DNA from 4 places in the Corallincola platygyrae genome. Region 4 is predicted to be linked to each of the others. Evidence: predicted binding sites of a transcription regulator. Region 4 holds the regulator's gene; each other region holds the start of a gene.

Region 1 (7,572 bases), on a different contig from region 4:
CGGTCGGATCACTAGCATAGTCATAACTCCTTTGGGGAATACTGACTTATTCGCCAGCGACAACCTTAGCCACTGCGCGCTCGAAACGTGCCAAACCTTCTTCAATATCCGCTTCAGGGATAATCAGGGAAGGGGTGAATCGCAATACATTTGGACCTGCCACCAGCATCATTGTGCCTTCAGCTACGGTCGCATTTAGAAAATCGCGGGCGCGTCCTGCATATTTTTCATTCAGAGCTGCACCTACCAGCAAGCCTTTACCTCGAACTTCACTAAACACATCATACTTAGCATTGATACGCTCAAGTGCATCGCGGAACAGCTGATGTCGGTGGACCACACCTTCAAGTACTTCCGGCGTGTTTACAAAACTAAAAACAGCTTCTGCCACAGCACACGCTAATGGATTACCGCCATAGGTACTGCCGTGAGTCCCCACTTTCAATGAAGGGGCCAGTTTGTCAGTGGTCAGCATCGCTGCAACGGGGAAGCCGCCACCCAGCGCTTTTGCCGTGGTCAGGACATCAGGAGTCACTCCCAGTCCCATGTAGGCATAAAGTTCACCTGTACGCCCAACACCTGTCTGCACCTCATCAAACACCAACAACGCATTGTATTTGTCACACAGAGCGCGCACGCCGTTAGCAAACGTTTTGTCTGCAGGGATGATACCGCCTTCGCCTTGCATAGGCTCCATCATCACCGCGCAAGTGCGGTCAGACATCAAGGCTTCCAGCGCTTCCAGGTCGTTATAATCTGAGTGTTCAACTGAGCCTGGCTTTGGTCCAAAGCCATCGGAATAGGTGCTTTGACCACCCACAGTGACAGTGAAGAAAGTACGGCCATGAAAGCCTTGCTTGAACGAGATGATCTGGTCTTTCTCTGGACCAAAGTTATCAACCGCGTAGCGGCGGACCAGTTTCAGAGCTGCTTCATTGGCTTCTGCACCTGAGTTGGCAAAAAATACCTTCTCAGCAAAGGTTGTCTCGGTCAGCAGTTTTGCCAGACGAAGGGCCGGCTCGTTGGTATATACGTTACTCAGATGCCACAGTTGATCTGCCTGCTGCTTCAGCGCATCCACCATTACCGGATGACAATGTCCTAGACAGTTCACCGCGATACCGCCTGCAAAGTCGATGTACTCACGACCTTCCTGGTCCCAAACACGAGAGCCTTCCCCTTTCACTGGGATCATTTTTGCAGGTGCGTAAGTGGGTACCATGACGGAATCAAACAGTTCGCGGGAAACTTGCGACGTAGACATAAAGGGCTCCTGTAGCCAATGAGTTCGGTGTCACTCGCCGGCTAATAATTGTTCGATATCAAGGCGAGTCAGACATTACTGGTGTAGTCGCATTATCCACTGATGTGAAGACGTTGTGAAATTTTGATTAAAGACCGCTTAATTATGCACTTTAGATTGGATAAACCCACTTAAAATGCATAATCATTGCATAGACGTATTGAAGAAATTCTTATTTTCGTTGTTTTTTCAGATTCTGGCGGTCTAACTCCTGTAAATCCTCTCCAGAAAAACCCAGCTGTTGCATCAACTTTACAGCCTCTTGAGGCAAGATCCTGCGCTGCTCATTCAGGCTGAAATACTGCGCATATGCGTTTGCACGCAACAATATACGACAATAGGGGGAGGTCAGGCGCAAGGGAAGTGACGACCAACGCTCATTCATCACTGTATGGGAATATTTACACGCAGGCGCTATATCTCCAAGTAGTCGCTTAGAAAGTGTCTCCTGCTGGGCTAACAGCAGTCGTTTGGTCAATGTTGGCGGAGGGGTAATGTCACTGAGAAGCTGATGTATCGAGGTTTTACCACCCACTCTTGCTTGATGTAAGTGATGATTGCGTAACGGAGAAAGAACAGACTCAATCAGGTAGATAAGCGCCAGCAAACCGTAGCTATCATTCCAAGCCAGCCTGCGGGCCACTTCGACATCCAGTCCTTCTGCCTGCGCTATCAAGGCAACTGTATTCGCTTTAACAACAGCATACTGCCAACAACGTCGCCCCGTTTGAGCGTATGCAGCATCCTCAGTTAACTTCAACTGTTCGCAGAGAAACTGTGCCAGGGTGCCATGGAGGCGTTCTCGGCCCAAACTGGCAAGCGCATGGCTGAGATCTGTCACCGCCTCACGGTGGCCACTGGTAGCTCTAAATGCTGGTGAATTAACCGTGCTGAGTAGTTCTTTTGCCAACCAGGAGCTCTGCCTGAGCTGCATAGCAAGGTGATTTTCCGGCGCACCTCCTTCCAGTAACTGTAGGGCCTCACTGAGCCTGGGGTTTATCGGAAATTTGCGGTGGGTTGCACGCCAATCTTCATTAATCGATTCCAGAAGCTTTTGTTCTGTCTGCGCTGTCAGTCGCTGCTGCAATGTAGCCTTAAGCATCTCTTTTTGCGCTGATTGTTTAGCTGCCTTCCTACGCCGTTCGATTTCAACTGCTAGCCCTTTCATTTGTTGCTGATGCTGAACCTCCAGATCCATCAGTTCTGCAGGTGTGTGGAAACGAATACCACTTAAAAAGTCGATATGGCGTTCAGCCATTAAATGCGCTGGATTCGAAGAAGGTGAATCAGGCTTGTCTTCCGTACAGGAAAAGCGGCGTCTGGGACTGGAAAGAGGGTTCGGCATAGATTTATCAATTAGACTCAGCTTCACTAAGTCTAGGCAGACGAGCATTGCCTTGGCTATCGTCTACCGCAAGATATGGGATCCACTGCAACCCATGTCATACCCTTGGCTGGTAACGGCGAAGAAATCCTTGCAGCAACGCATGCCCCTGCTCGCTCAATATCGACTCTGGGTGGAACTGGACGCCTTCAATCGGTAAATCTCGATGTTTTATCCCCATCACTTCATCAATTTTGCCAGACTCATCAGAAGTCCAGGCCGTAACCTCAAGGCAGCCTGGCAGCGTATCCAGAGAAAGAACCAAAGAGTGGTACCGAGTAACATTAAACTCGGAAGGTAATGCCGAAAACATCCCCTGTCCATTGTGATAAAGCCTGGATGTCTTGCCATGCATAACTGACTTAGCCAGAACAACATCTGCACCAAAAACCTGGCCTATGGCCTGATGGCCCAAACAGACACCCAGAATGGGAATTTTTCCAGCAAAGGCTTCGATGGCAGCTAAAGAAATGCCTGCCTCGTTGGGGGTGCTAGGGCCGGGGCTGATGACCAGATAGTCTGGCGACTTCTGTTCAATTTGCACCAGGTCTATCTCATCATTTCTGACCACCTCAACCTCCTGCCCTAACATTGAAAAATAGTGGGCGAGGTTGTAGGTAAAAGAGTCGTAATTATCGATCATTAGCAGCATGGGGCAGATCCTAGGCGAATCAGAGCAAAATCTGAATCCCCATAACGACAAAAGGCTGCCGAAGCAGCCTATCGTAACAGGGATAACGGCTCTTAAGGCTTTGCAATCAGTCCGATACGGTCATAAACCGTTTTCAGCGTTTCCGCAGCTCTAACAGAAGCTTTTTCGGCACCTATCGCCATGATTTGACGCAGGGCGGCCTCATCCTTACGCAGCTCGTGATAACGAGTCTGAATAGGCTCCAGCAGGTTAACAACAGCCTCAGCCACATCTTTTTTCAGATGCCCGTACATCTTGTCTTCATACTGAGGGACCAAGCTTTCTACAGACTCACCCGTCGCACAGCTAAGCAGTGTCAGCAGATTGGAAACACCCGCTTTTTCCTCTGGATCGAAGTAGATACGTGCCTGTTCGTCTGAATCCGTCATTGCGCGTTTGATCTTCTTCTCGATCTTCTTCGGCTCTTCCAGCATCAGTACGTAATTATTCGGATTGTCGTCCGACTTCGACATCTTCTTGGTCGGTTCCTGAAGACTCATAATGCGAGCGCCCACTTCAGGAATAAACGGGTCAGGAACAACAAAGGTATCGCCATAAAGGTTGTTAAAGCGGTCAGCAATGTCACGGGTCAGTTCGAGATGCTGCTTCTGGTCATTACCAACCGGCACCTTATTGGCCTGGTAAAGCAGCACGTCAGCGGCCATCAGAACCGGATAGTCAAACAAGCCCACATTAATGTTATTAACGTTTTTAGCCGATTTGTCTTTGTACTGAGTCATACGGCTCAGTTCACCCATCTGGGTGTAACAGTTAAGCGCCCAAGCCAACTGAGCATGCTCAGGGACATGAGACTGAACAAATACTGCGCTTTTCTCGGGGTCCAGCCCACATGCCAGATACAATGCTAGGCCATCATAGATGCGCTCGCGCAGCAACTCTGGTTCCTGGCGGACGGTGATCGCATGAAGATCCACCAGCATAAACAGGCATTCGTTCTCTTGCTGCAACTTAGTCCAGTTACGGATCGCACCGAAGTAGTTACCAATAGTCAGGCCACCAGAAGGTTGGCAACCACTGAGGACGATGGGTTTAGACATGAGGGATCTTCCTAAATATATAAAACAATAACTCTGCGATTAAGCCACTAGGCTTCGCATACCTAACAGATCGGGCAGCATACCCAGATCATCAATGACCGCGTCAGGCGATGAAAGGGCGATATCTTCCCCGTAGTTGTAGCCATAGGTCAAGCCAATTACAGGGATTGAGGCTGCTTTTGCGGCTTGAATATCATTACGCGAGTCGCCCACCATCACCATTTGCGCGTTCAACAAACCAAATTGCTGCAGACAATGAGTCAGTGGCAGAGGTGAAGGCTTCTTTTCCGGCAAGCAATCACCGCATACAAGCAAGTCTACGAAAGCCGACATACCAAACTGTTCAACCAGCGGCTGCGCAAACTGCCTTGCCTTATTGGTGACAACAGCGACCTTAATATCTGCCTCTTTCAATTGACTCAGAACATCCAACACATTTGGGTATAACTTGCTGTAGCCGTGCAAGGCATCAGCGTAATGCTCTTTAAAAAGCGCAATCGCCGTTTGGCATTCCTGCTGTGACAAACGGGAACAGATGTCGAAACTATCGGATAGAGCACGCTTAACCAAAACTTCAATGCCATTACCAATCCAACCAGCTACCTGGGGCAAGCTAACCGTTGGCTTGCCCAGAGCGAGGAGAGTTTGATTAACCGCAAAAGCAAGATCCGGGGCGCTGTCTAACAACGTCCCATCGAGGTCAAACGCAACGGCATGGATGTCAGCAAACTTTGGCGCCTTCATAGAACTAGTTAGCAGCGCTGAGTTCTTGCCTGAATTGACTGACGACTTCGGCATAGTCATCTTTGCCAAAGATCGCAGAGCCGGCAATAAACATATCTGCACCGGCTTTCGCCACCGCACCGATGTTATCCACTTTCACACCACCATCGACGGCCAAACGAATATCCAGTCCTTTTTCATCAATTAATGCCCGCAGCGCCGCGATCTTGTCATAGGCAGAAGGGATAAAAGCCTGACCACCGAAACCAGGGTTCACGGACATCACCAGGATAAAGTCGAGACGATCCCAGACATAGTCCAGCACAGACAGTGGCGTAGCGGGATTCAGAACCAGGCCCGCCTGACACCCTTTATCCTTGATTAGCTGCAATGACCGATCGACATGTGCACTTGCTTCGGGGTGAAAGCTGATCATGTTTGCACCAGCATCTGCAAACTGTTCAATCAGCGCGTCTACTGGAGATACCATCAGGTGCACGTCGATTGGCGCTTCGATGCCAAAATCACGCAATGCCTTACATACCATCGGGCCGAAGGTAAGGTTAGGCACATAGTGGTTGTCCATCACATCGAAGTGAACTACGTCAGAACCGGCATCTAGTACACGCTGAACATCTTCACCCAAGCGAGCGAGATCAGCAGACAAGATGGAAGGTGCAATTAGGTAGGGTTTCATAGCGCGCTGCTCTGCAAGTTTTTAAAGGCGTCATTTTACGCGTAATCTGCACTTTTTTCAGCCGAAGTCTTTATTAAAGGTTGCACCCATTTAAGGCGATGCACCATTTGTGAACATTTTGTAACTATGCGTTATCAGGTTGCACCAAGATGTTCCAACCGGCCTTTTGTTCAATTCAAAGAAAAACTCCAAAAAACCTCTTTTATTATTAAATACCAATGACTTAAAAAGTTTGGCACAAAGCTAGCTATAAGCAAATCTGATAATTCCAAACCCAGGAAACATTAAAATGAAAAAAGCACTTTCACTTGCTATTAGCTCAGTTTTGGGTGTTGCAGCACTCGCTTCTTCAAACGCACACGCGGTAGAAGGCTTGTCAGCTAACGTTGGTCTGACCAGCAACTACCTCTGGCGTGGTGTTACTCAAACCGATGATGCTGCGGCAGTATCCGGTGGCATCGACTACGAACATGCGTCAGGCATCTACGTTGGTACGTGGGCTTCTAACGTTGACTTCAACGATGACCAGGCTTCTTACGAGCTGGATTTCTACGGTGGCTATGCCGGCGAAATCGGTGACTTCGGTTACGATGTTGGTTACATCTATTACGCTTACCCTGATGCAGACGAAGACAATCTGGGCGAGTATGACTTTGGCGAAGTGTATGGTGGCGTGAGCTGGCAATGGTTCGGCGTATCTGCTGCTTACACCACGAACCACGATGTCGATGAATTAGAAGACGCTCTCTATCTTGAGGCAACTGCTGAATTCGAAATCGCAGATGGTCTGACACTTGGTTTTGCTGTTGGTAACTTCGACTTTGATGATGACTCTCTGGAAGACTATGTAAACTACAACGCTAGCCTGACCAAGAGCACAGACGCTGGTGACTTCACCTTTATGCTGAGCGACACCGATATCGATAACGACGATATGGTTGCGGTTGTTTCTTACTCGATCGGTATCGACCTGTAAAACCGGTCAATCGTTCAATAAAACGCCACCACATAGGGTGGCGTTTTTTAATTGCGCTGGTTACAAAAACACCACCAAAGGTTAATATTTAACCTTTATTTAACACTCAAGGGATAGTCGCTGCCAATTCCTAGTGGTATATTTAGGGAATCTCTGTCAGGGAGGCAGTGAAATGACACGCATAAAATATCTTCTTTCCGCTGTACTTGTGGTCGCAGCAAGTTCGGGAGTTGCAGTGAACTACCACTCTGCACCGTCGCTGGGTGAGGCTTGCGCGTGCGATATGGATAGCGTGGCATTTGATCCCAGTCTACCAACAAGCCACCCGGCTAACCGCTGCTCCCTGCAAAACAAAGCTTCGAATGAAAGCTGGTGGGCATGGCTGGCTGGCGACAGCCGATCGGCCGAATACCATTTCATCGACCTGTTGGAGTTGATATCCAGCAGCAGCGAACCCAAAAAGCCTATCGCACCAGAGAAGTCGTAAGCTAACTGCTTCTCAGAATCACAACTAATTTTCAAATGAAAAACGCACTCAGATTTGTCTCCTCGACACTCAGTGCGTTTTTTGGTGTTCAGAGCGAAGCCAATAGGCGGCGGGATTTTAACGACAAGAGCCCATTACCCTATATTGTTACCGGCGTGGTAATGGCTGCACTTCTGGTATTAAGTCTCGTATTCTTAGTTAACCTGGTATTAGGGTCTGCTGACCTTTAGTGTATGGATTTTGTTCGAATGAA
Region 2 (7,572 bases), on a different contig from region 4:
ACTGGCGGTACCTGATCAACCTGAAAACTGGGAGAAGTGTGCCGGTGTAGCCAAGAAAGGGATGAATGACTGTGGAGCATTGGATGGCTCTCATGCCTGTGCTGCACAAGCGCCAGTGGACAACAGCCCCAATGAATGGGTTTACGTGCCAGAAGGAACCTGCAAGAAGCTGGGCGGCAAAGTTGCCAAAATCAAACCAGCAAAAAAAGCGTAATCGCGTATGAGCGGGTTTGAGTCAGGCGGCGTTTTTAATGGGAAAACGGCCGCCTTTAATACAAACAGGGATGGTGCCTATCCTCCACGTCTGCAAAGCTTGGCTGATAACGCCGTCGCGTCCATCAGTCTGCGGGAGCAGCATATGGCTGAGCTGTTATCAGCGGACCATCCCCTACCGTTTGTTGAGATCCTGGCGGATAACTTCTTGGCGATGCGAGGTGTGCACTATCAGATGTTACAGGCGGTGGCGGAACGTTATCCGGTGGCGTTGCACTGTGTTGGCATGTCTGTGGGATCAGAGGTCAATTCCGCTTATCTGATGCGAGTGGCATTGATGGCAAAAGAACTGAACGCCATTTCTGTGTCGGATCATTTGAGCTTGAGTCAACTGCCTGGCGCTGTTGTACATGACCTACTGCCAATCTGCTATCAGGAGCCAGTCATTAGCGGTATTTGTGCAAACATCAAGCGAATTCAATCGCAACTTGAGGTGCCTTTTTTACTAGAAAACGTTTCTCGGTATACCACTTATCGAGACGACAATATTCAAGAGGGTGAACTGTTTCACCGTCTGCATGATGCCACCGGCGTTGGCATGTTATTAGACGTGAATAACGTATACGTCACTGCCCATAATCTGAATCTGGATGCTGAATTGTTGCTGCTGAGCTACCCCAGGCAAGCGGTATGTCAGTATCACTTGGCTGGGCATCAATCCCGGCCACCACTGTTAGTCGATACCCATGGCTCCCACGTATGTGCAGAGGTGTGGGAGCTATATTTGAAAGCGATCGCGCATTTTGGTGGTCATCCAACCATCATTGAATGGGATAACGACATACCCCCGTTGGTAGAGTTGCTGACCAGCGCCGATCGAGCCCAACATCTTATGACACCTGTGGCAGGAGTCGCCTGATGCAGAGCGAGCCAGATAGAGAAAAAGAGTGGATTAGAGCGCCAGCCACTTGGTTTTCAACGCACGGTTGTGACGGTTTTTCTGAGACCACTGGCAGAGACAGTCTTCATACCTGTCGAACGGAGGCGGCCATTGATGTCTATCGACAGAATGAACGTGGAGTACTCATTCGTTCGGTGATGGCAGCTTACCCTTTGATGTCACCTTTATTGGGCGAGGCGCAATGGCACACCATGGTCGGTCATTACTGTGAACAAACACCCGCTCCCGTGCTACTGGAGCATGCGGGGGCTCGTCTGCTGCCATGGCTGATAAGCCAAACCAGTGGTAGGGCTATGCTTGCTGACTATCGATTTCTGCCTGCGCTGATCCGGCTGCAATGGGCAAGGCATTGTGCTTATCACTGTTGGCGAATGATTCCGATAGAGCCCACTAGTGCGGCGGCATGGTTATCAAGCTGGCTTTCGAGCCCGCCAACAAAACGGGCGCAGATGCCGCCACCGCCTTGGCAGGTCAATTCGGCTTTGTCATTGGTGACCAGTCGTTACCCTCTAGTAGAGATCGTGGACTGCCTGACATTGCTGTCTCAAGGCAAACAGGTTGAGCTTGATATAGACGTTGGTGAGCGTCAAACCCTTGCTGTCTGGGCGACTGAGGTAGGTGTGGAGGAGAGGTTGGTGACAACGTCGGAGCTGAAGTTATTGGCGTGGTTGAAACGCCCATCTAACGGATGTCGTCTATCAGAGGCGGCGCTGACAAGTTTGTTGCAACCATTGCCCCAAGTGATTGAGAGTGGCTGGTTGGTTGCGCCTCAGGCGGATTTAAGTGCAGAAATGTCTGTTGCAGGAGCGCACTATGCAATTTGATGCCACGCTGCTTAATCGCCTATTTCGCTATGGATTCGCCTTTACTATGCAGCGAGAGGCTGCACTGGATTTGGTGCAGCAAGCCTGTGAAAAAGCGTTAAAACAGCCACCGGATGATAAACGCAAACTGGAGGCCTATCTGAAGGTGATTGTGCGCCGCCTCTATTTGGATGGGTGGCGTCAGCAACAACAGTATCCGCTGGAACTGTTTACTGAAACAGAGGTGGTGGATGATGAGGCCTCTATTGAGCAATTGATGGTGGACCAACAGCAATTGAGTCGTTTGATGCCCATGTTGTCGCCACAGCAAAGGGAATTGATCTATTTGTGGGCGGTGGAAGGATGGACTATCGACGAAATTGCCGAGCAGTTGGGTGAACCTCGGGGCACTTTGTTGGCAAGGTTGCGGCGGGTGCGTGAGCAATTATCACGCTTGCCGGAAGAGAGTTATGGAGTCAGCCGATGAAAAATAGCAAACAGAGCTTTAAACAAGGCTGCCAGTCCTACTTTGAACAGATTGAGCTGTCACCTGCAGAATTGGATCGGCTGCAGGCCCTGCCTGAACGCCAGGGGGCAAAAGGTGTCACTGGCGAACAGCCTTTGTATCAAAAAGCACAACGCCCGCTTTGGCTGGCATGGGCCGCCAGTGTTTTTATATGCGCATTGGCGTTAGCTTGGTGGTTGCCAGGATCTCAATCTCTCAGAATCGATCTCGCGCAGCAGATCGCGGACGAAGTGGTAGCAAACCACATCAAGTTGAAACCATTGGAAGTGGTCAGCAGTGAAATGGGCCAGGTCAAACGTTACTTTACTGAGCTGAGCTTCAACCCGTTTAGTAGCCAACGTTTACTCGGAAGTTGGCAGTTGGAAGGCGGTCGTTACTGCTCCATTCAGGGAATAGATGCTGCGCAATTAAGGTATACCGACAGTCAGGGGCAGCTGCATACTCAGTATCAAGTGCCTGACTCGCCTCGATGGCTGGAGGCATTCGCTTCCGACGAAGGAGCAGGCGGCGGTGTTACCACACGGTTCAGTGCTGGCTACCGTGTTGCAATGTGGCGTGAGAAAGGGGTGTTATTTGCCAATGTTTCAGCGCCTTAATCTCGGCTTTATCAGCACTGGCTAAACGGACTAAAATAGGATCGTATGACCCACTAACATATCGTCTGCCATGGACTTCCAGTTTGTTCGAGATCCTATCACCCACCAACCTATCGCCCGCCTTTCCATGGAGCAGGAAGCTCTGGGCCAATGGCTGACAGAAGAGCTAGCCGAAGACCAGGTGTTATTGGTTGAACTACTTCGACATGCGGAATCAGTGCGCCAACATAAGATGGTTCATTGGCAGCATATTGGCGCAGAAAGCACGCTGATTATGCAAGAAGGGGGAGTTGAGTTGGTGCCGAACCATGATGGTGAGATAGCATTGACCGAGTCTGAGTCAGAGTTGTCTGTGACCGATTGGAATAGCCTAACAGCTTGTGGTATCGAGGATTTTATTCATCTGCTGAAGGCCTGGCAGGAGTACGTTATCTCTTGATCTGCATCAATATAGTGCGGTCACTCTGAACAAAATGTGATCGCACTCCTTTCTGCACCAAAATGGTGAGTTAGCTGCACATAATTTGAACCTCTCAATGCTAACCAGCATGTGTATATGTTGTTTAATTTATTTATCGCAATGATAAATAAGGTTTTTTTAAAACTGGCACAGCCTTTGATAACACTCCTGTCACATATTAGATCAGCGAATATTTAACGTTCCTAGGGAGTGCAGCAATGAAAATAGTCAGTGCAATCATCAAGCCCTTCAAGCTCGATGATGTCCGGGAAGCCATCTCGGAGATCGGCGTTGAGGGTTTGACTGTGACTGAAGTAAAAGGCTTTGGTCGCCAAAAAGGTCACACCGAACTGTACCGCGGTGCAGAGTATCAGGTGGACTTCCTGCCAAAAGTAAAACTCGAGATTGCTACCAGCGACGAACAGGTTGAGCGCCTGGTTGAAGCGATCAGCAAAGCGGCTTACACCGGCAAGATCGGTGACGGCAAAATCTTTGTTTATCAGCTTGAACACGCGGTACGTATCCGTACTGGTGAAGCCGACGGCGACGCGCTTTAAGTCCGGCAGACACTGAATTAAAAGACTCGGGGGAGTTAAACAATGCAAGACCAAATTTTTCAGTTGCAGTATGCAATGGACACCTTTTACTTCTTGGTATGTGGTGCCCTGGTAATGTGGATGGCCGCGGGCTTCGCAATGCTCGAATCTGGCCTGGTTCGTTCTAAGAACACAACCGAAATTCTGACTAAAAACGTCGCTCTGTTCGCTATCTCATGCATCATGTATCTGATCTGTGGTTACCAGATCATGTACGGTGGTGGCTACCTGTTGTCAGGCATCGAAAGCGTTGATGTAGCGGGTGTGCTGGCAGACTCTGCGGAAGCAGGTTTCGAAGGCGACTCAGTTTACTCTGGTGCTTCTGACTTCTTCTTCCAGGTAGTATTCGTTGCGACTGCAATGTCTATCGTATCTGGTGCGGTTGCTGAGCGCATGAAGCTGTGGTCTTTCCTGGCTTTCTGTGTGGTGATGACTGGTTTCATCTACCCAATGGAAGGTGCTTGGACTTGGAACGGCGACGACGTATTCGGCCTGTACAACCTAGGTGACCTTGGTTTCTCTGACTTCGCAGGTTCAGGTATCGTTCACATGGCAGGTGCTGCCGCAGCTCTGGCTGGTGTTCTGCTGCTGGGTGCTCGTAAAGGTAAGTACGGTCCTAACGGTGAAGTAAACGCTATCCCAGGCGCAAACCTGCCGCTGGCGACACTGGGTACTTTCATCCTGTGGATGGGTTGGTTCGGCTTCAACGGTGGTTCTGTACTGAAGCTGGGTGATGTTGCTAACGCTCACTCTGTTGCCATGGTATTCCTGAACACTAACGCAGCTGCAGCAGCGGGTGCGGTAGCGGCTCTGGTTCTGGCTCGCATCTGGTTCAAGAAAGCTGACCTTACAATGGCTCTGAACGGTGCCCTGGCTGGTCTGGTAGCAATTACTGCTGAACCTTCAACTCCGACCGCGCTGGAAGCGTCTATCTTCGGTGCGATTGCAGGTCTGATTGTTGTTGCTTCAATCATTACCCTTGACCGTCTGAAGATTGATGACCCAGTAGGTGCTATCTCTGTACACGGTGTGGTTGGTTTCTTCGGTCTGATCATCGTTCCAATCACTAACTCTGACGTAACCTTCTCTGGTCAGCTGATCGGTGCCCTGACTATCTTCACTTGGGTATTCGTATGTAGCTTGGTTGTCTGGGCTATCATCAAAGCTGTTATCGGTGTACGTGTTACCGAAGAAGAAGAGTTCGAAGGCGTTGATATGGCTGAGTGTGGTATGGAAGCCTATCCAGAGTTCGGCGCTATCAAGAAGTAAGCGTTTCTCAAATAAGCTAGTCCCTTTTAACCCGGCCTTATGGCCGGGTTTTTTATGTTCAGGACGAACGGTATGCCGCGGATACATGGATGTATAGGAGCGGCGATGTTCAGGAAGTACGGCCGAAAATTGCTCTTGCATTTTCGGCATTTCCGCCATCCTTGGCGGTCGTATACCCCGAATACATGGTACCCAAAACTCTTCGTGGGGCATGCCAATGTATAGGAGCGGCGATACCCACTACGCTTCGCGGTGCACGCTGTGTTCAGGAAGTGCGACTTAGCCTTCTAACCGCAACTTATTCTTAAACAAACTAAGTATCCCGCTGCTCTGCTAGACTTTGTTCTACTCGCCGCATCTAGTCTGATGCACTCTTCTCGCCCACAAACTGGTGGCTTCATGTCTGAATCCGATTCTCGGTTTCGTCTTCAAACTAAAATTAATCCTCCTGTCTTTTATGCCGCAACGCTGTTGGTTGCTCTGATTGTTGGATATGCGGTGCTGTTTCCTGAGCATGCCAATATCAAGATTTCAGAGATGCAGGGCGCCATTGTTACCAACGCAAGCTGGTTCTATGTCGCTGCGGTTGGTGTGATCCTGGTGACTGTGGCCTATTTGGGCATCAGTCGTTTGGGAGATATCAAGCTGGGCCCTGATCACGCCGAACCAGAGTTTAGTCATACCTCCTGGTTTGCCATGCTGTTTTCCGCCGGCATGGGGATTGGCCTGATGTTTTTTGGTGTGGCCGAACCGGTGATGCATTATCTTTCTCCGCCTGTAGGAGACCCGGGAACGGTTGATGCCGCTCGTGAGGCGATGAAGCTGACCTTCTTTCATTGGGGACTGCATGCCTGGGGTATTTATGCGCTGGTAGCACTGATCCTTGCTTATTTCGGTTACCGCCATGGTCTGCCATTAACACTGCGTTCTGCGCTGTATCCGCTGATAGGTGACAGGATCTATGGTCCTATCGGCCATGCTGTCGACGTTTTTGCCATTCTGGGCACCGTATTTGGCGTTGCCACTTCACTGGGATATGGCGTGTTGCAGGTTAACTCTGGCCTGCACTATCTATTTGATACTCCGGTAAATCAGACGGTGCAGGTGATCCTGATTGTTGTGATCTCGGGGTTGGCGGCGATATCTGTGGCAACCGGATTGGACAAAGGTATTCGTCGCCTGTCTGAGATTAATCTGACTTTGGCGGTGGCCTTGGTGGGCATGGTGTTGTTGCTGGGGCCCACGGTTTTGTTGCTGCAGATGTATATTCAGAATACGGGTGGTTACCTGTCCGATATCGTCAATAAAACCTTCAATATGTTTGCGTATGAGCCGACTGATTGGCTGGGGGGGTGGACCCTGCTGTATTGGGGCTGGTGGCTGTCCTGGTCGCCTTTTGTCGGCATGTTTATCGCCCGCATCTCCCGTGGCCGTACCATCCGTGAGTTTGTAATTGGTGTGCTGTTTGTGCCAACAGGCTTTACCTTCCTGTGGATGACGGTGTTTGGTAATACCTCTATCGATATGATTATGCATGGCACGGCCGATGGCCTGGCAGATGTGGTTAATCAGGATGTGTCTTTGGCATTATTTAAGTTCCTTGAATCCTTTCCCTTTTCTTCGTTTTTGTCTGTTATTGCCATCGTGATGGTAGTGGTATTTTTTGTTACCTCGTCTGACTCCGGTTCTATGGTGGTGGATATGCTGGCGTCTGGTGGTACTGATAAAACCCCAGTATGGCAGCGCGTTTACTGGGCATCGATGGAAGGGGTGGTAGCGATTGCTCTACTCTTGGCTGGGGGTCTTGGCGCACTGCAGACCGCCACCATTGCCAGCGCGCTTCCTTTCTGCATTGTGCTGATGATCGCCGGATACGGTTTGCTCAAAGCGCTGCGAATTGATGCCACCAAACGGTTCAGTTCGGAACAGGTTATTCATCCACCACGCACTGATAACAGCCTACTTGGTTGGGAGCGACGGCTTAAGAACCTGGTCCATCTGCCACGACGTAAAAATGTCGCGCAATTTATCAATGATGTGGTTTTGCCTGCGATGAATGCTGTCTCTGAAGAGTTGAACAAACACGGTGTAGATGCGCGCATTGAAGTGGTCGAAGATAAGTTTGATGCCAAGTTGGCAGTGTTTCAT
Region 3 (7,572 bases), on a different contig from region 4:
TGAGTAATGTAAAGTCTTAGTAGTGTGCTTGGAATGTTTTATTAATCCATTTCCATCGGTTCCAATCCAAATATTTCCACTATGATCTTCTATGGCTACCATCATAGTGTTTTCTTTCATCAAGCTATGTAAAGCTTCAGTGCCACAATTTATATATTCTTTATTCTTTGTGTCAAAACACCCTAAACCACCGCCATCGAACCCAATCCATAGCTTTCCATCACTATCTAGATATATTTTCCATATATATCTAGACGGAGATTGGTCAGGCAGAGGATATCGAGTGAAAGTTAACCCATCGCTGTTGAGAACGTTAAGACCATTAGCATAAGAGGCGACCCAAACCTCCCCAGTCTCACTATTTTGTGTAATGTCCGCGATGTTGTGCCCAGATAGAGAGCCTGGCTCGTTTCTGTGGTTGAGGAAAACCTTGGGTTGAACTCCATCTAGCTTGATTAAACCGCTTTGGGTCGCTAACCAAAGGAATCCTTCTTTGTCTTCCAATAACTTTTTTACGGTTGGCTGAGATATTTGCTCGCTGAATGGAGCAGGTTTGAACCGATAGTTGACAGAAGGAGTTGAAGTAGCTGCTGCTCGCGAAGCGAGCAGCAATGAAAGCACAAGCAATATTGAAACAAGGCTAATTCTACGCCTAACCAGTAGCCCCGATTCTAGTAACATGTACTTCCTCCACCTTTACTGTTGTGGCACCCAATTGGTACCTTCGACTTGTTTTTCGGCGTCATCACTGGCGTTGGCCTGATATATGCTGCCGACCTGCCACTGATTTGTCACTTGCCACTGATTTGTCACTTGCCACTGGTTTGTCACTTGCCACTGGTTAGTCACTTGCCACTGATTTGTTACTTGCCACTGGTTTGTTACTTGCCATTGGTTTGTTACTTGCCACTGGTTAGTGACTTGCCATTGATTAGTTGCGTCCCAGACTGGGATATCGGAGTTATCAATCGCATAAACTCCCTCATCAGTCTCGACTGCTGGTCCTTGGAAATGCTTCTCATCGTTAATATCTGCTGCGATATCAAGTCCGATATTTGCGCAATTTAGTGCGGTAGAGTCGACTGCACGCTTTGCATCAAGGTATCCAGCACCCTGTTGGAACACGCTGTATACAGGCTCACCATTTTCATCTACCGCCATTGCTGCGCTATCCATCAGTCGACACTTCAGATCGTCTGGTGTCAGTTCTGGATGTTGGCTTAATACCAGCGCGGCAATACCACTGGTAACGCCAGCTGCCTGCGATGAACCTGAAACCATCAAGTGGTTACCCAGTTGATATTGCGGGAATTGTTGAGAAAGTGCAGTGATCGGTTCAACAAGTCCGAGCATATGACCACCCGGCGCAAGGGCCTCAGGTTTTACAAAGGCTTCGTATGTTGGACCGGCTGAGGAGAAGGTCGCCAGAAAATCATCGGAGAGATCATTAGGTGTGTAGTTATCGCTCACAGCACCTACGGTCATAACATAGGGCAGGTTACCTGGAACGCCGATGGTCATTGCCTCGGGGCCTGAGTTACCTGCAGCAGCCACTACGAAAATACCTGCCTGCCAAGCCTGCATCACAGCCTGGTTGATTGGATCTTCCCAATAGTAGGAAGACGGCTCTGCACTAAACGACAAGTTAAGAACGCGGATGTTGTGGGTGTCTTTATTGTCGATGACATACTGAATCGCACGCACAACATCCAGATAGGTTGCTTTGCCCTCTACATCAAAAGCTTTCACCACCACCAGATTAGCATCAGGCGCGATGCCATGATAAGCGCCGGTGAATGAGCCACTGTCGGTAGCTTCAAGGCTGCTCGCTATCATTGAACTGATGTGGCTGCCGTGGCCGTTTTCATCTAACGCAACGCCTTCCAGATCCTGCATCGCGTCGTAAGTCGCCAGTACACGGCTTTCAAGCTGAGTATTTTTAGCCAGACCGTCTGCATCTAACCAGATACCAGAATCGATAACTGCGACGGTAACGCCTGCACCTGTGCCCCCTTCCGAATGAAGATCATCGGCGCTGATGGGGTGGGTGTAGTAGCTATCTTCAACATTGCTGTCTAAGCCAGGGTAACCAGTCACCAGCCCAGTTTCACAGCCTTCGGCAAAGGTAGCTGTCAGGTCAAAATCAGCCTGACCAGCCACATTGTATAGTGGCTCAATGGCATCAAAGGTGAGCACCAGATTGGTTTGCTCATCCATTTGAATCTGGCGCTGCAAGGCCGCTGTCAGCATTTGGGCGTCATTAAGAGCAATACTGCCACTCGGCATTAGCGCAGGGTCCAGCTCTTCAAAAATCATGTCGCCAAAGCTGATACTGGTGAGTGCGCCAAACTCTTCTGGCCACTGCATGGCTACCTGAGAAAGAGTAATGGCTTCATCGCCAATATTGAAAAGCGACCAGCTGATATGATCGGCCTCAATTTTCAGGATGTGATCTCCGGTGACACCGCAGCTAGTTGCAGAGTCAAGTGTGGCAATACCGTTCGCCTGAATACGTCTCACCAGGCTGGAGTGGCTTATCTGATCAAGCTGTTGCGCGGTGACTTCCGCCCCCACTGCATTAATCACTTCCAGCTTATGGGTCACTTTACCGCCCATATCAGTGACCAATTGTGCTAGCAATTGGGTGTCTTTGCCCTGGATAAGGACCTGGCTGGTGGGTTGAACCACCTCTTCAGTAAGATTGGTGTGGTACACCGCAAACATGGCGCTGCTTGAAAACGCCAATACTGCGGAGACAAATAGTACATTTCTAAGGTTTCGCTTGTTGCGGGTGGAACTGTACTGCGTCATTTATCTACTGCCTTTACATTTAACGAATGGCTGAAATCATGTTTCAGCCCCCAAACTTCAGGGTTTATCCGCCAGGCAGTGGAACCTCAGTGACGTTATCCGACTGCCCGGCTGAATAACTGGTCACAAAATGTGCGGGGATTATTAAGCAAATGTTGTGCAAAAGTATATAAAAATGTGATTTATAAGAAAAAATTAATATAAGAAAATGTGAAAAAATTCCGCAAATTTTCCCTTCGCCAAAAAAAAAGCGGCCTCAGAATGGCCGCTTTTTAGGTTGTTTACTGTGGTTTACTGGTCCAGCTTGTGCCCTTCCAGATCCGCTTCCAATTTGTGGGCGATAGCGTCTGGTGACGTAGTGTGTTGTGCCAATAAGGCGTACATCACCGGAACGATTAACAGCGTAAATATGGTGGCAATTGAAATGCCTGCGAGTACCACCACGCCAATCACAAAGCGGGTTTCACTGCCTGCCCCTGAAGAGAGTACTAGGGGCAAGGCGCCAAAGGCGGTAGTGAAGCCGGTCATCAGGATCGGCCTGAGTCGTTGACTGGCAGACTCCAGCAAAGCGTCATCAAAACTGGCGCCTTTGTCACGCAGCTGATTCGCAAACTCAACAATCAAAATACCATTCTTGGCGGCAAGCCCCACCAGCATGATGATGCCGATCTGACTGTAGATATTTAGAGACTGGCCAAACAGGTATAGACCGATCAACGCCCCCATCATGGCCAGGGGTACTGTCAACATAATGACAATCGGATGGATATAGCTCTCAAATTGTGCAGCAAGCACCAAAAATACGACGCCGAGAGCAAGTGCAAATACAAAGTAGATAGATGCACCAGATTCGGTGTAGTCCTGAGACTGTCCTTTGTAACTAATGATCGCATCGCCAGGAAGCAAACGATAAGCAAGGTCATCCAGATACGCCAGTGCTTCACCCAGGGTATAACCGTCAGCCAGATTGGCTTCGATGGTGATAGCGCGGGTACGATTGAAACGGTTTAGGCTTTGGGCGTCAGCAAATTCCTCAATAGTAACCAGCCCTGAAAGCGGGATCAGCTCTCCGCTGTAGTCACTGCGCACATAGATGTTGGCCATATCTGTGGGGGCGCTCTGCTCGGCGCGGATTCCCTCCAGGATCACATCGTACTCTTCGCCACGACGCTGGAAGGTGGTGGCAATGCGGCTACCCAGCATGGTTTCCAGCGTGCGACCAATGGTAGCAACTGAAACGCCAAGGTCGCCGGCCCGTTCAGTGTCAATCTTCACTTGTAGCTGTGGCTTGGTTTCCTTGTAGTCGTGATCAATGCCGACCAGACCAGGGTTTTTGCGAGCCTCATTAATTATCAAATCACGCCAGTGCGCCAGTTCGTCATAGTCGGAGCCACCGATAACAAATTGCACAGGTTTGCCGATTCCGCCTCCCAGCGCTTGCCTCATGACCGGAAAGGCGCGCACACCGGAAAGGCCACTTATTTTTTGCCTCACTTCGCCCATGATCTGCCAGGCACTTTCACGTTGTGCCCAGTCTTCAAGCACGATAATGGCAAAACCGCCGGAAAAGTCCTGGGTCTGACCCCATGCTCGTGGCGTACGAATCAACAGACGTTTAACAGCGCCTCGCTCAACCAGTGGCATCAGGCGTCGCTCCACTTCATCCATATAGCTTTGGCTATAGTCGAAGGTCGCGCCCTGTGGTGCACTTACAATAACGAAAAACGCACCCCGGTCCTCTTTGGGTGTGAATTCGCCGGGCACCTCTTTAAGCAACCAAGCACAACTGGCCAGTGCCCCAGCAATCAGCAGCAGGGTCATGGCTGGTTTATGGATAGAGGTGCGCAGCCCATTGATATAGACGTTTCTGAACCGATTCAGCAGGCAATCCACTTTCTGGGTTAACCAGCCAGGTTTCTCATGAGGCACCAGCAATTTTGAGCACATCATCGGGGAGAGGGATAAAGCAACCAAGCTGGAGAAGGCTACAGCTGCGCTCATTGTCACGGCAAATTCAGTAAATAGTTTGCCAAGGTCTCCCTCGAGGAAGGTGATCGGCATAAACACCGATATCAGTACAAGGGTGGTTGCTATCACGGCAAAAGAAACCTGGCGGGCACCTAAAAACGCAGCTACCAGAGGCGATTCGCCCTGTTCTACACGACGGTGGATATTTTCCAGCATCACAATGGCATCATCCACCACCATACCGATCGCCAGGATCAGTGCCAGCAGAGTCAGCATGTTGATGGTGTAGCCAAGCAAATAAAGCACAATAAAGGTGCCCATTAATGACACGGGTACGGTCAAAGCAGGGATCAACATGGCGCGAATGCTACCCAAAAAGAGGTAGATAACCACCACGACCAGGGTAATGGCGATAAACAGGGTTTGATAAACTTCTTTAACTGACTGCTCAATAAATACAGAGCTGTCATAGCTGTTAATCAGCTCCATCCCCTCTGGCAGGGATTTGTTCACTTCGATCGCCATAGCTCTGGCCGCACGGGCAACGGACAGCGTATTAGCAGTCGATTGTTTGGTAATGCCGATGCCCACCATGGGCACTCCGTTACCACGGAAAGACAAACGTTCTTCGGCAGGCGCAAGTTCTACCTTGGCGACATCACTGAGTCTGACAAGGTAACCATCATCACCCTGGGTCAGTACTAGGTCTTTAAACTGCTCCGCATCATTAAAAGCTCTCTGTACACGTACCGTAAACTGACGGTCAACGGATTCGACTGATCCAGCTGGCAACTCAACATTCTGAGCCCGCAATGCATCTTCTACATCGTTAACGGTGAGACCTCGAGCGGCAAGCGCAGCACGGTCCAGCCAAACACGCATGGAGTACTTTAATCCGCCACCGACACGTATCCTGGCGACGCCATCAATTGTGCTAAAACGGTCAACCAGAAAGCGTTGGGCGTAATCACTCAGCTCCAGTAGGTCCATCCGGTCTGAGACCAGATTGAGCCACATGATGGTATCGTCGCCTGCGCCCGCTTTGCTAATCTCCGGTGGATCCGCTTCATCGGGCAAATTGTTCAGCACCCGACTAACGCGCTCTCGGATATCATTGGCGGCAGCGTCGATATCGCGTTCAACGTTGAACTCAATGGTAATGTCAGAGCGTCCATCCCGGCTCTCTGAAATAATGTTTCTGACCCCTTCTACCCCACTGATACGATCTTCAATCAGCTTGGTAATGCGGCGTTCGACGACTACTGCAGAGGCTCCTCGATAGCGGGTTTCAACAGACACAACCGGGGCGTCGATGTTTGGATACTCACGCAAGGGGAGCTTTTCGAAAGCGACCAAACCAAAGGCAATCAGCAATAGGCTGATTACCGAGGCGAAAACAGGGCGCTTAACCGATAGATCGGTCAGGATCATGCCTGACCTCCTTTGCGCCAAGCCTCTTCCTGCAATACGACAGTGGCACCATCGCGTACCTTCAGTGTGCCGTAAATGACCACTTGTTCGCCTTCTTCCAGACCTTCCAGAACTTCAACGATGCCAGGTTTGCGCAGGCCAATCTTAATCTGGCGTTTGCTCGCCTTGTTCTCGCTGTCGATCACAAACACGTAATGTTCTGATTTAAGTGACGTGATAGCGGCTTCAGAGATCACCAAGGCTTGGTGCTGGTCGTGCACCAGATCTAGCTTCAGTAGCATGCCTGGTTTGAGCTTACGATCTTTATTGCTCAACTCAGCACGAACCGTAATGGCGCGTGTTACCGGGTTAACCCTTGGATTGATGGTATCGACCTTGGCTTCAAAAATTTGTCCAGGATATGCATCTGACTGGGCACGTACGACAGAACCCTTGTGCAACGAGGTGAGGAAACGCTCGGGTACGGTGAAGTCCAGTTTTATAATCGACAGATCATCGAGGGTTGTGATGGCGGTGCCCGGTGTGACTAGGTCACCCTTACTTACTTGACGAAAGCCAAGCTGACCGGCAAACGGTGCGCGGATCTGGCGTTCATCAATTTTTGATTGTTCGGCGGCGATTCGGGCTTTGGCCGCATCTATCAGACTTTGGATCCTGTCTAACTCGGAACTGGCGATGGTGCGATTTTTTACCAGATCGGCAATACGGCGATACTCGCGCTCCTGTTCTGCCAGAGCGACCTGCGCTAACTGCAGGTTGGCAACCTGTTCCTTTTCTTTCAGCTGGACCAGCAATTGTCCCTTTCTAACCTGGTCGCCATCTTCGAAATAGATTTCGCGAACTTTTTCGGTTTCATTGGCGGTAACCACCACCGACTCATTCGCTTTTGCTGTCGCCAGAGCTTCCACTTTGTCTTCCAGCAGTTGGAGCTTTGCTGGCTCAACGACAACGGCAACCGCACCGCGGCTTGCTTTCTGCTGGGTTGGGGCCATGTTCAGGCTCCACCAGCGATAGCCGACTGCGCCGCCGATCACACCAACGATAGCGAGGAGAAGAAGAACCCGTTTCATGACGTCTCCATAGGTATTACAGAATGTGGGCGTAAAATAGGCCGACAGTTTTAAGTGGCTAAATTGCTAAAGGCAATTTAACGAAGGTTAATATTTGCAACTAAATGTTTCATTCCTCTATGGATAAACCCAGGTTTGAGATCAGTGGGCTGAGGAATTCTTTTCGTAACTGAGAAACTGTGTTGGGGCTTTTAGCATGATCAGCCAGCCATTCCACCAATTCTGATTGCATATCAAACTCGTACTGCATCAGAGGGTGAGTCTTAAGCTCAACATCTTCGCCTTCGGTGAT
Region 4 (7,572 bases):
ATTGTGACTGGAGACTACTCCCGTGGCGCAGCTGGATTCTGGGTCGAGAATGGCGAGATCCAGTTCCCGGTTGAAGAGATCACGATTGCAGGCAATCTCAAGGATATGTTCAAGCAGGTGGTTGCTGTCGGCAATGATATTGACTATCGCGGCTCGATTCACGCCGGTTCGATGCTGTTGGAAAATATGAAAGTAGCTGGCAACTAAGCAACAGCTATTGTTCCAATGATTAGAAGGCTGCGTCAGATTAATAGAGTCTGGTGCAGCCTTTTTATTTGGTATTTTTTAATTTAGTCGCGTGGAGCCAGCTACAACAGCAGCCAGGTAGCGACCCCAAGGAAGGCGAATAAGCCAACCACGTCGGTAATGGTGGTGAGAACCACCCCACCAGCAAGTGCGGGATCGATATTGAGTCGCTTCATTAATAGTGGGATAAGTACGCCACTGGCACCTGCGCAAACCATATTAACCAACATGGCAAAGGCGATAACCGCTCCCACACGGATATCCTGTTTCCAAACTGCGACCACTGCGGCGATTAACAGGGCCCAGATAAGGCCATTCAGCAGACCGATTAGGGCCTCCTTACCCAAAAGCCACCGAGAGTTGCTTTCGCCGATATGACCCAGTGCCATGCCACGGATCACCAGGGTCAGGGTCTGACTGCCGGCAATGCCGCCCATGCTGGGTACGATAGTCATCAATACTGCGAGAGTGGCCATCTGTGCCAGCGTATCTTCAAACAGGTTGCTGACAAAGGCTGCCATCAATGCGGTTAGCAGGTTGATACCCAGCCATACTGTGCGGCGCTTAGTACTCTTCAATACCGGTGCAAAGGTATCCTCTTCATCATCCAGACCCGCCATGCTCATCATTGAGTGTTCAGCGTCTTCACGAATGATATCGACCACGTCATCAATAGTGATACGACCAAGCAGTATGCCACTGTCGTCGACTACGGGAGCTGACACCCAGTTGTAACGCTCAAACATCTGAGCGACCTCGGTTTCATCCATTTCAACCGGGATCTTTTCAGCGTCTTTGTCCATCACCTCTTCGATCGTGGCACTGGGGTTTGCGGTGACCAGGGTCGCCAGCGCTACCTGGCCAATGAGCTCGTCGCGCTTGTTGACGACGTAGAGGTGATCCGTGGCTTCGGGCAGCTCACCTTTTAGCCTTAGATAGCGGAGGATGACATCGACGGTGACATCAGGGCGCAGTGACACCGTATCGGTGTTCATAATGGCGCCAGCGGTTTCCTCGGGGAACGAGAGTGCGGCCTCGACACGATGCCTGTCCTGCGCATCCATTTGCGCCAGGATCTCCTGATAGACACTGTCGGGCAGACCTCGGAGCAGGTTTGCCAAGTCATCGGTATCCATCCCTTCGGTTGCCGCAGCAACCAGTTCAGGATCCATCAGGCGGATAATACTGTCTTTTACATCTTCGGAGAGTTCTTCGAGGATTTCACCGTGTTGATCAGGATCTACTAACTGCCAGAGTACGGTACGCCCTTTGGTTGGCGTTGACTCAAACAAGAGGGCGACATCAGAGGGCTCCATCGACTGGAGAATGCGGCGAACATGAATGAACATGCCGCTATCTAGCGCATCTCTGACTTGTTTTAACTTTTGCTGGGGAAGGTCCTGCTCGTAAATCTCAGACATCGATATTCACCTCCCCAAGTGTTTATTTAGAACAGATAGGAGAATTGTATCGTAACAACCAGAAAAATAGAGAGAATTTTTGTTTAAATGTGGTTATTCGTTTTCGTCGAAGCGATCATTGATTAACGCTTCAACGGCATTCATTGCTTCTTGCGCTTCATCGCCTTCACTGACCACGGATATCTCCTGACCCATGCAGGTTTCCAGCATCAGAAGTCCCATCACACTGGCTGCTGATGCGGATTTTCCCTGATGCTCGATTAGCACTTCAGCGTCAAATCGATTTACCAATGTCACCAGCTTGGTTGCAGCACGAGCGTGCAGGCCAAGTTTGTTCTTAATCAGGAGTTTTTTTTCTACACGTTGGCTCATGGACTAGTGATCTAATTCTCTGTGGCGGATCTGGATATCTTCGCGCAGCTCTTTGAATTGTGCGGCCAGTGATTCGGCGATAAACACTGAGCGATGTTGGCCTCCGGTACAACCGATAGCCACGGTCACATAGCTGCGATTATTAAGTTCAAGATGTGGCAGCCAGGTGTTTAGCAGATTATTTATCTGCCAGATAAACTTTGATACCAGCGGCTGTTGGCCAAAAAACTGCTGTACTGGCAAATCCCTGCCTGTCAGCGGCCTTAGTTCTGGCTCCCAGTGGGGATTTGGTAGGAATCTGGCATCGAATACATAGTCTGCATCCTGAGGGATGCCGTACTTAAACCCGAACGACTCAAACACTAAAACCAAACTCCGTTCGGCGTTACCTAATATCCGCTCTCGGACCAGCTCACTCAATTGGTGAATAGATAAGGACGAGCTGTCTATCTGCAGGTCTGCTCGCGATATTAAAGGTTCCAGCAGACGCTCTTCAGCTGCAATTGCCTGCTCAAGAGAGCCTCCGTTTTTAGACAGAGGGTGCAATCTGCGGGTCTCGCTGAATCGTTTTATCAGCGCGCTTTGGTCTGCATCCAGAAACAGTAAAGTGCAACGATACTGTTGGCACAGCATGTCTAAAATGGTTTCTAACGTATGCGGCTCTTCAGGCAGGTTTCGAACGTCGATGCTGACCGCTATCTCGCCATAGCGCTCACTGACCTGAGTGACCAATGTCGGTAGCATTTCTACAGGAAGGTTATCGACACAGTAATAACCAAGATCTTCCAGAACACGTAAAGCGACACTTTTGCCAGAGCCTGATCGGCCGCTGACAATAGTAAGTTTAATGGGTGACGCTACGTCCGTGTCGCTCATGGGTGAGTGATGATCTCGTAGAGTTCCTGATCGTTATCTGCACATCTTAACTTCTTCAGAATTTGCTTGTCTGAGAGTTTTGCTGCAATTGCTGACAGGGTTTTCAGGTGTTCCTGGCAGCTCTGTTCTGGGACCAGTAGCGCGAATATGAGGTCTACTGGTTGATTGTCGATGGCATCAAAGGCAATAGGCTCATCGCACTGCAACAAGACTGCAACAGCTTTACTGGCATTTGAGATCCGCCCATGAGGAATAGCAATACCATTTCCAATACCTGTACTGCCCTTTTTCTCTCTATCCAGAATGCTTTCAAAGATCATTTTGCAGCCGTGATCCGGCAGGTGCTTGGCAGCCAGTTCGCTGGCCATCTCAAGCACTCGTTTTTTGCTTGAACCGTGGACTGCACTTCGAGTGCAGTCCAGGCTGAGAATGGATGATATATCCATAGTGTAATTAGTGCGCGTTTAGCTTTTCTTTATGTTTAATTACTTGTCGATCGAGTTTATCGACCAACGCGTCGATTGCGGCATACATATCTGAATGCTCTGCGTTAGCAAATATCTCACCACCATTTAGGTGCAGTTTTGCTTCTGCTTTTTGCGTTAACTTCTCAACGTTGAGGATAACGTAAACGTTATTGATGTGGTCGAAATGGCGCTCTAGCTTAGTGAACTTTTCATTCACATAGTTTCGGAGTGAATCAGTAACTTCGACATGATGGCCGGTAAGATTGATTTGCATAGACCTCATCCTTTTATTGGTGAGCTTTTTACAGCAAGCTCTTTCGCTGATTTGACGGTGGGATAGACAAGGACTCCCGATACTTGGCGATCGTTCGTCTTGCTACCTGAATTCCCTGGTCTGCCAGTAGGTCAGCAATTTTGCTATCTGACAAAGGCTTGCTGGGGATTTCAGCCGCCACTAGTTTCTTGATCAGTGCTCGAATAGCTGTTGAGGAGCATTCTCCACCCCCTTCAGTACTGACGTGGCTGGAGAAGAAATATTTAAGCTCGAAGATACCTCTGGGGGTATGCATATACTTTTGTGTGGTCACACGGGATATGGTTGATTCATGCATATCAACCGCTTGAGCGATATCGTTAAGCACCATTGGCTTCATCGCTTCATCGCCGTATTCAAAGAAATCCCGTTGAAACTGAACAATGCAGTTTGCCACTTTCATCAGCGTATCATTGCGGCTTTCCAGGCTCTTGATGAACCATTTTGCTTCCTGCAGATGAGAGCGAATGTACTGGCTGTCTGCTGAATTCTTCACCGTGCGGCTCATGGCAGCATATTGCTGATTTACTTTGAGTTTAGGTACGGCATCAGGGTTGAGCTCTACAACCCAGCGACCGCTTTTTTTGGTCACCGATACGTCTGGAATCACGTATTGTTCTTCGCCACTGATCACCGCACTGCCTGGGCGAGGATTAAGTGACTGGATCAAGCGGAGAACTTCGCGTAACTGGTCTTCCTTGAGCTTGCTTTTACGCATCAACTGGCGATAGTCACGGCTGGCGAGTAGCTCGATATGATTGCCCAGAACCTGCTTACATTCTTTCAACCAAGGTGTATCTTCTGCAAATTGGTTGACCTGCACCAGCAGGCACTCTTGCAGTGAGCGAGCGCCAACGCCGATCGGGTCAAACAACTGAATACGTTTGATTACAGCTTCAACTTCATCCAGCTCAACCGCTTCTTCATCTTGTCCGAGCGCGGTAAGAATGTCTTCTGCTGACACAGTCAGATAGCCGGATTCGTCGATGGCATCAATGATGGCGGTGGCGATTGCACGGTCTACGTCACTGAATGGAGTCAGTTGCATCTGCCACTCGAGGTGGCTTTGCAGTGAATCTGTTGTCTCGCCCTGATAGCTGAACTCACTATCGTCGCCGTAGGAGGCTCCGGAAACTGGCGCTGCAGAGAGGTGATCATCCCAGGTGCTGTCTACTGGAAGTTCGTCAGATATCTGCTCTTTGTTGAGTGCTTCCGACGTTTCAACCGCAGCAGCATCATGTTCGTCTTGGAAACCATCGTTGCTGTCAGCTGATGCCGTTTCAGCTTTTTGAGGAAGATCTTGAGCCTCGCCGTTGACAGGCTGCTCAGCTACGTCGCTTTGTTCTGTCTGTTCCAGAAGCGGATTATTGTCGAGCGCATCCTGAACTTCCTGCTGGAGGTCCAGAGTCGATAATTGCAACAGCCGAATTGCCTGTTGCAATTGCGGCGTCATGGTAAGTTGCTGGCCTAAACGTAACTGTAATGACGGTTTCATTTACTTCCGTGACAATAAAAAAACGCACTTGCTTACAACGGACGTGGAGTTCGAGTGAGAGACTAAAAAATGCGTCACCCGTTAATTAAACTATAGCTGGAATTGCTCGCCGAGATACACGTCACGTACCTTTTGATCCGATAATACATCTTCCGGCTTGCCTTTGGCTATCAACTCTCCGTGGCTAACGATGTAAGCGTACTCACATACATCCAGAGTCTCTCTCACATTGTGATCAGTAATCAAGACACCAAGACCTCGATCGCGTAAGTGTTCAATGATTTTCTTGATATCGGTTACAGATATTGGATCTACTCCTGCAAAAGGTTCATCCAATAAAACGAACTGAGGCTCTGCAGCCAGTGCTCTTGCTATCTCAACTCGTCGACGCTCACCGCCCGACAGAGACATTCCTAAGCTGTCACGAATGTGAGTAATGCTGAACTCTTCAAGCAGCTGCTCCAGTATTTCCAGTCGTTGGACCCGGCTCAGTTCAGCGCGGGTTTGCAACACGGCCATAATGTTGTCGGATACAGACAGCTTGCGAAAGATGGAGGATTCCTGTGGTAGGTAACCAATCCCCTTGCGTGCGCGAACGTGCATGGGGGATAGAGTGACATCTTCATCATTGATTGTGATGCGCCCTTTATCATTTGGTACCAGGCCAACCACCATATAAAAGGTGGTTGTTTTGCCCGCCCCGTTGGGGCCCAACAAGCCGACAATTTGGCCCTTGTTTAACGCCAAAGAGACATCTTTCACCACTTGGCGCCCTTTATAGCTTTTTGCCAGATGGTTGGCGGTGAGGGTTGCCATGACTATTCGGTATCCTCTTCTTCATCTTTCTGACCCAACTGCTGTTGCAGCTGTTCGGGTAAAAAGATGGTTGTGACGCGGTCACCTTCCTGTTTGCCGCTTTCAGCCACCAGTTTTTGCTTGGCGATGTCGTAACGTATCAGCTCTCCTTGCACCACACTGTCCTGTTGAGTCAGGGTCGCGCCACCGGTAAGAATTAACGTCTTGTCCGCCAAGCGGTAGCGTATCTCTTTTGCTTCTGCTGTCATGGTGCGACCATTTTCCAGCAGTTGACTGAATTTTGCGGGTTCGCCTGCGGCGATCAAAACTTCTTTTCCCGCACCTGCAGACTGTTCAACCTGAAGGGTGTCAGCAAAAATCTTCAATGTGCCTTGAGTAACGCTGACATCTTCAAAGAACGAGATGATACCTTTTTGTATATCAATGCTTTGGCGCTTGGCATCCACACGGACTTCTTGCTGAAAGTCAGCTTCAACAGCCTGGATATGAGGGGTTACCGCGATCAGCAGTCCAGCCAGGCCGAGATAAAATCTATTTTTCAGGTTCATAGGTCGCTTTTACATCACTGAGCAGTTCAATCTGCTCTTTTTCTACATTGCCTCGCAATCCAACTCCCTGGAGTTGGTAGCTCGGCCCTTTGACCGTAACAGGTTGATCGCTGCTGACTTCATTTGATGCCAGATCCATTTCTACATACTCGGTCAGCAGAGTATTGGTTTGATTCTGTTCTGTTTGGGTTTCAATAACAACCTGCTGCTCAAGAATCAACTGGTTCTCTCTCAGTCGTCCCTGTTCTGCATTGAGCGTCCAGCCCGCTTGTTTACCATTAGGGTAGACGACCACTTTAGGTGACTTGAAACTGGTGAATTCATTGTTGCTGAAGTGCGCCATATCGGACGCCCAGATCTGATGAGCGAGCAAGCCATTTTCATCATAACTGCGACTGCGGAGCGTTTTGGCCGTGAAGTCAGGGCGCTGTTCTCCCTCGGCACCAGCAACTTCAATTTGTTGCTGACGAACGCTGTCCTGATAGTAGTAAAGCGCGATTGCAGCAGCGAAAAGAATAACGCTGAATATCAGCACGCGATTCATATACTCAGCCCCTGGCTGCTTTCAAGTTTACCTTGTGACTGCAGAAGTAAATCGCATACCTCTCTGACCGCACCATGGCCACCCTCAATGTTGGTGCGATAATGGCTGAACTTATGAAGCATTGGGTGGGCGTCTTGGACGCTGACAGCAAGTCCACACCGTTTCATAACGGGAGCGTCTACCATATCGTCACCTATGTAACCGCACTGTTCCGGCACCAGGCTTGTTTTCAGAAGCAGGGATTCGAATGCGGAGAGCTTGTCATCCTGCCCTTGAAAAATGTGTTCAACGCCAAGAGCCGTCATCCGTTGTTGGACTATGTTCGACTTTCTTCCGGTAATAACGGCGACAGAAACTCCTGCATATTGCAGCGCTTTGACACCATACCCATCGCGAGTATGGAATGCCTTTAACTCTTCCCCTTGATTGCCCAGATAGATGCGTCCATCGGAAAACACGCCATCAACATCGCAG

Evidence for each region. Region 4 encodes sigma-54, which starts transcription at its own class of promoters, with help from an activator protein. Its sites were predicted from a motif close to GTTGGCACGNNNNTNGNNT; they were not measured.
Region 1: ABEA14_RS05865 (TorF family putative porin) is a predicted target of sigma-54. The motif match lies at 6,088-6,106, and genes of this name have one in related genera.
Region 2: glnK (P-II family nitrogen regulator) is a predicted target of sigma-54. The motif match lies at 3,703-3,721, and genes of this name have one in related genera.
Region 3: ABEA14_RS13880 (S8 family peptidase) is a predicted target of sigma-54. The motif match lies at 2,958-2,976, and genes of this name have one in related genera.

What each region holds. Positions count from the first base shown of each region.
Region 1 is NZ_BAABLI010000008.1:78,655-86,226, reverse strand. Features, by position in the region: gene astA (arginine N-succinyltransferase) at 1-18, opposite strand, end outside; gene ABEA14_RS05895 (aspartate aminotransferase family protein) at 47-1,264, opposite strand; gene ABEA14_RS05890 (HDOD domain-containing protein) at 1,476-2,561, opposite strand; gene ABEA14_RS05885 (anthranilate synthase component II) at 2,746-3,339, opposite strand; gene trpS (tryptophan--tRNA ligase) at 3,432-4,436, opposite strand; gene ABEA14_RS05875 (phosphoglycolate phosphatase) at 4,476-5,234, opposite strand; gene rpe (ribulose-phosphate 3-epimerase) at 5,185-5,856, opposite strand; gene ABEA14_RS05865 (TorF family putative porin) at 6,146-6,832, shown strand; gene ABEA14_RS05860 (hypothetical protein) at 7,005-7,319, shown strand; gene ABEA14_RS05855 (DUF2970 domain-containing protein) at 7,355-7,549, shown strand.
Region 2 is NZ_BAABLI010000008.1:494,256-501,827, forward strand. Features, by position in the region: gene ABEA14_RS07605 (BufA1 family periplasmic bufferin-type metallophore) at 1-214, shown strand, start outside; gene ABEA14_RS07610 (MbnB/TglH/ChrH family RiPP precursor modification enzyme) at 221-1,132, shown strand; gene ABEA14_RS07615 (HvfC/BufC family peptide modification chaperone) at 1,132-1,998, shown strand; gene ABEA14_RS07620 (RNA polymerase sigma factor) at 1,988-2,464, shown strand; gene ABEA14_RS07625 (hypothetical protein) at 2,461-3,099, shown strand; gene ABEA14_RS07630 (YacL family protein) at 3,170-3,538, shown strand; gene glnK (P-II family nitrogen regulator) at 3,778-4,116, shown strand; gene ABEA14_RS07640 (ammonium transporter) at 4,159-5,424, shown strand; gene ABEA14_RS07645 (BCCT family transporter) at 5,824-7,572, shown strand, end outside.
Region 3 is NZ_BAABLI010000015.1:273,469-281,040, forward strand. Features, by position in the region: gene ABEA14_RS13875 (hybrid sensor histidine kinase/response regulator) at 1-681, opposite strand, end outside; gene ABEA14_RS13880 (S8 family peptidase) at 697-2,811, opposite strand; gene ABEA14_RS13885 (efflux RND transporter permease subunit) at 3,103-6,210, opposite strand; gene ABEA14_RS13890 (efflux RND transporter periplasmic adaptor subunit) at 6,207-7,280, opposite strand; gene ABEA14_RS13895 (YjaG family protein) at 7,390-7,572, opposite strand, start outside.
Region 4 is NZ_BAABLI010000029.1:4,741-12,312, forward strand. Features, by position in the region: gene pmbA (metalloprotease PmbA) at 1-207, shown strand, start outside; gene mgtE (magnesium transporter) at 309-1,667, opposite strand; gene ABEA14_RS16655 (HPr family phosphocarrier protein) at 1,761-2,039, opposite strand; gene rapZ (RNase adapter RapZ) at 2,043-2,888, opposite strand; gene ptsN (PTS IIA-like nitrogen regulatory protein PtsN) at 2,912-3,361, opposite strand; gene hpf (ribosome hibernation promoting factor) at 3,369-3,656, opposite strand; gene ABEA14_RS16675 (RNA polymerase factor sigma-54) at 3,685-5,190, opposite strand; gene lptB (LPS export ABC transporter ATP-binding protein) at 5,281-6,006, opposite strand; gene lptA (lipopolysaccharide transport periplasmic protein LptA) at 6,009-6,554, opposite strand; gene lptC (LPS export ABC transporter periplasmic protein LptC) at 6,538-7,098, opposite strand; gene kdsC (3-deoxy-manno-octulosonate-8-phosphatase KdsC) at 7,095-7,572, opposite strand, start outside.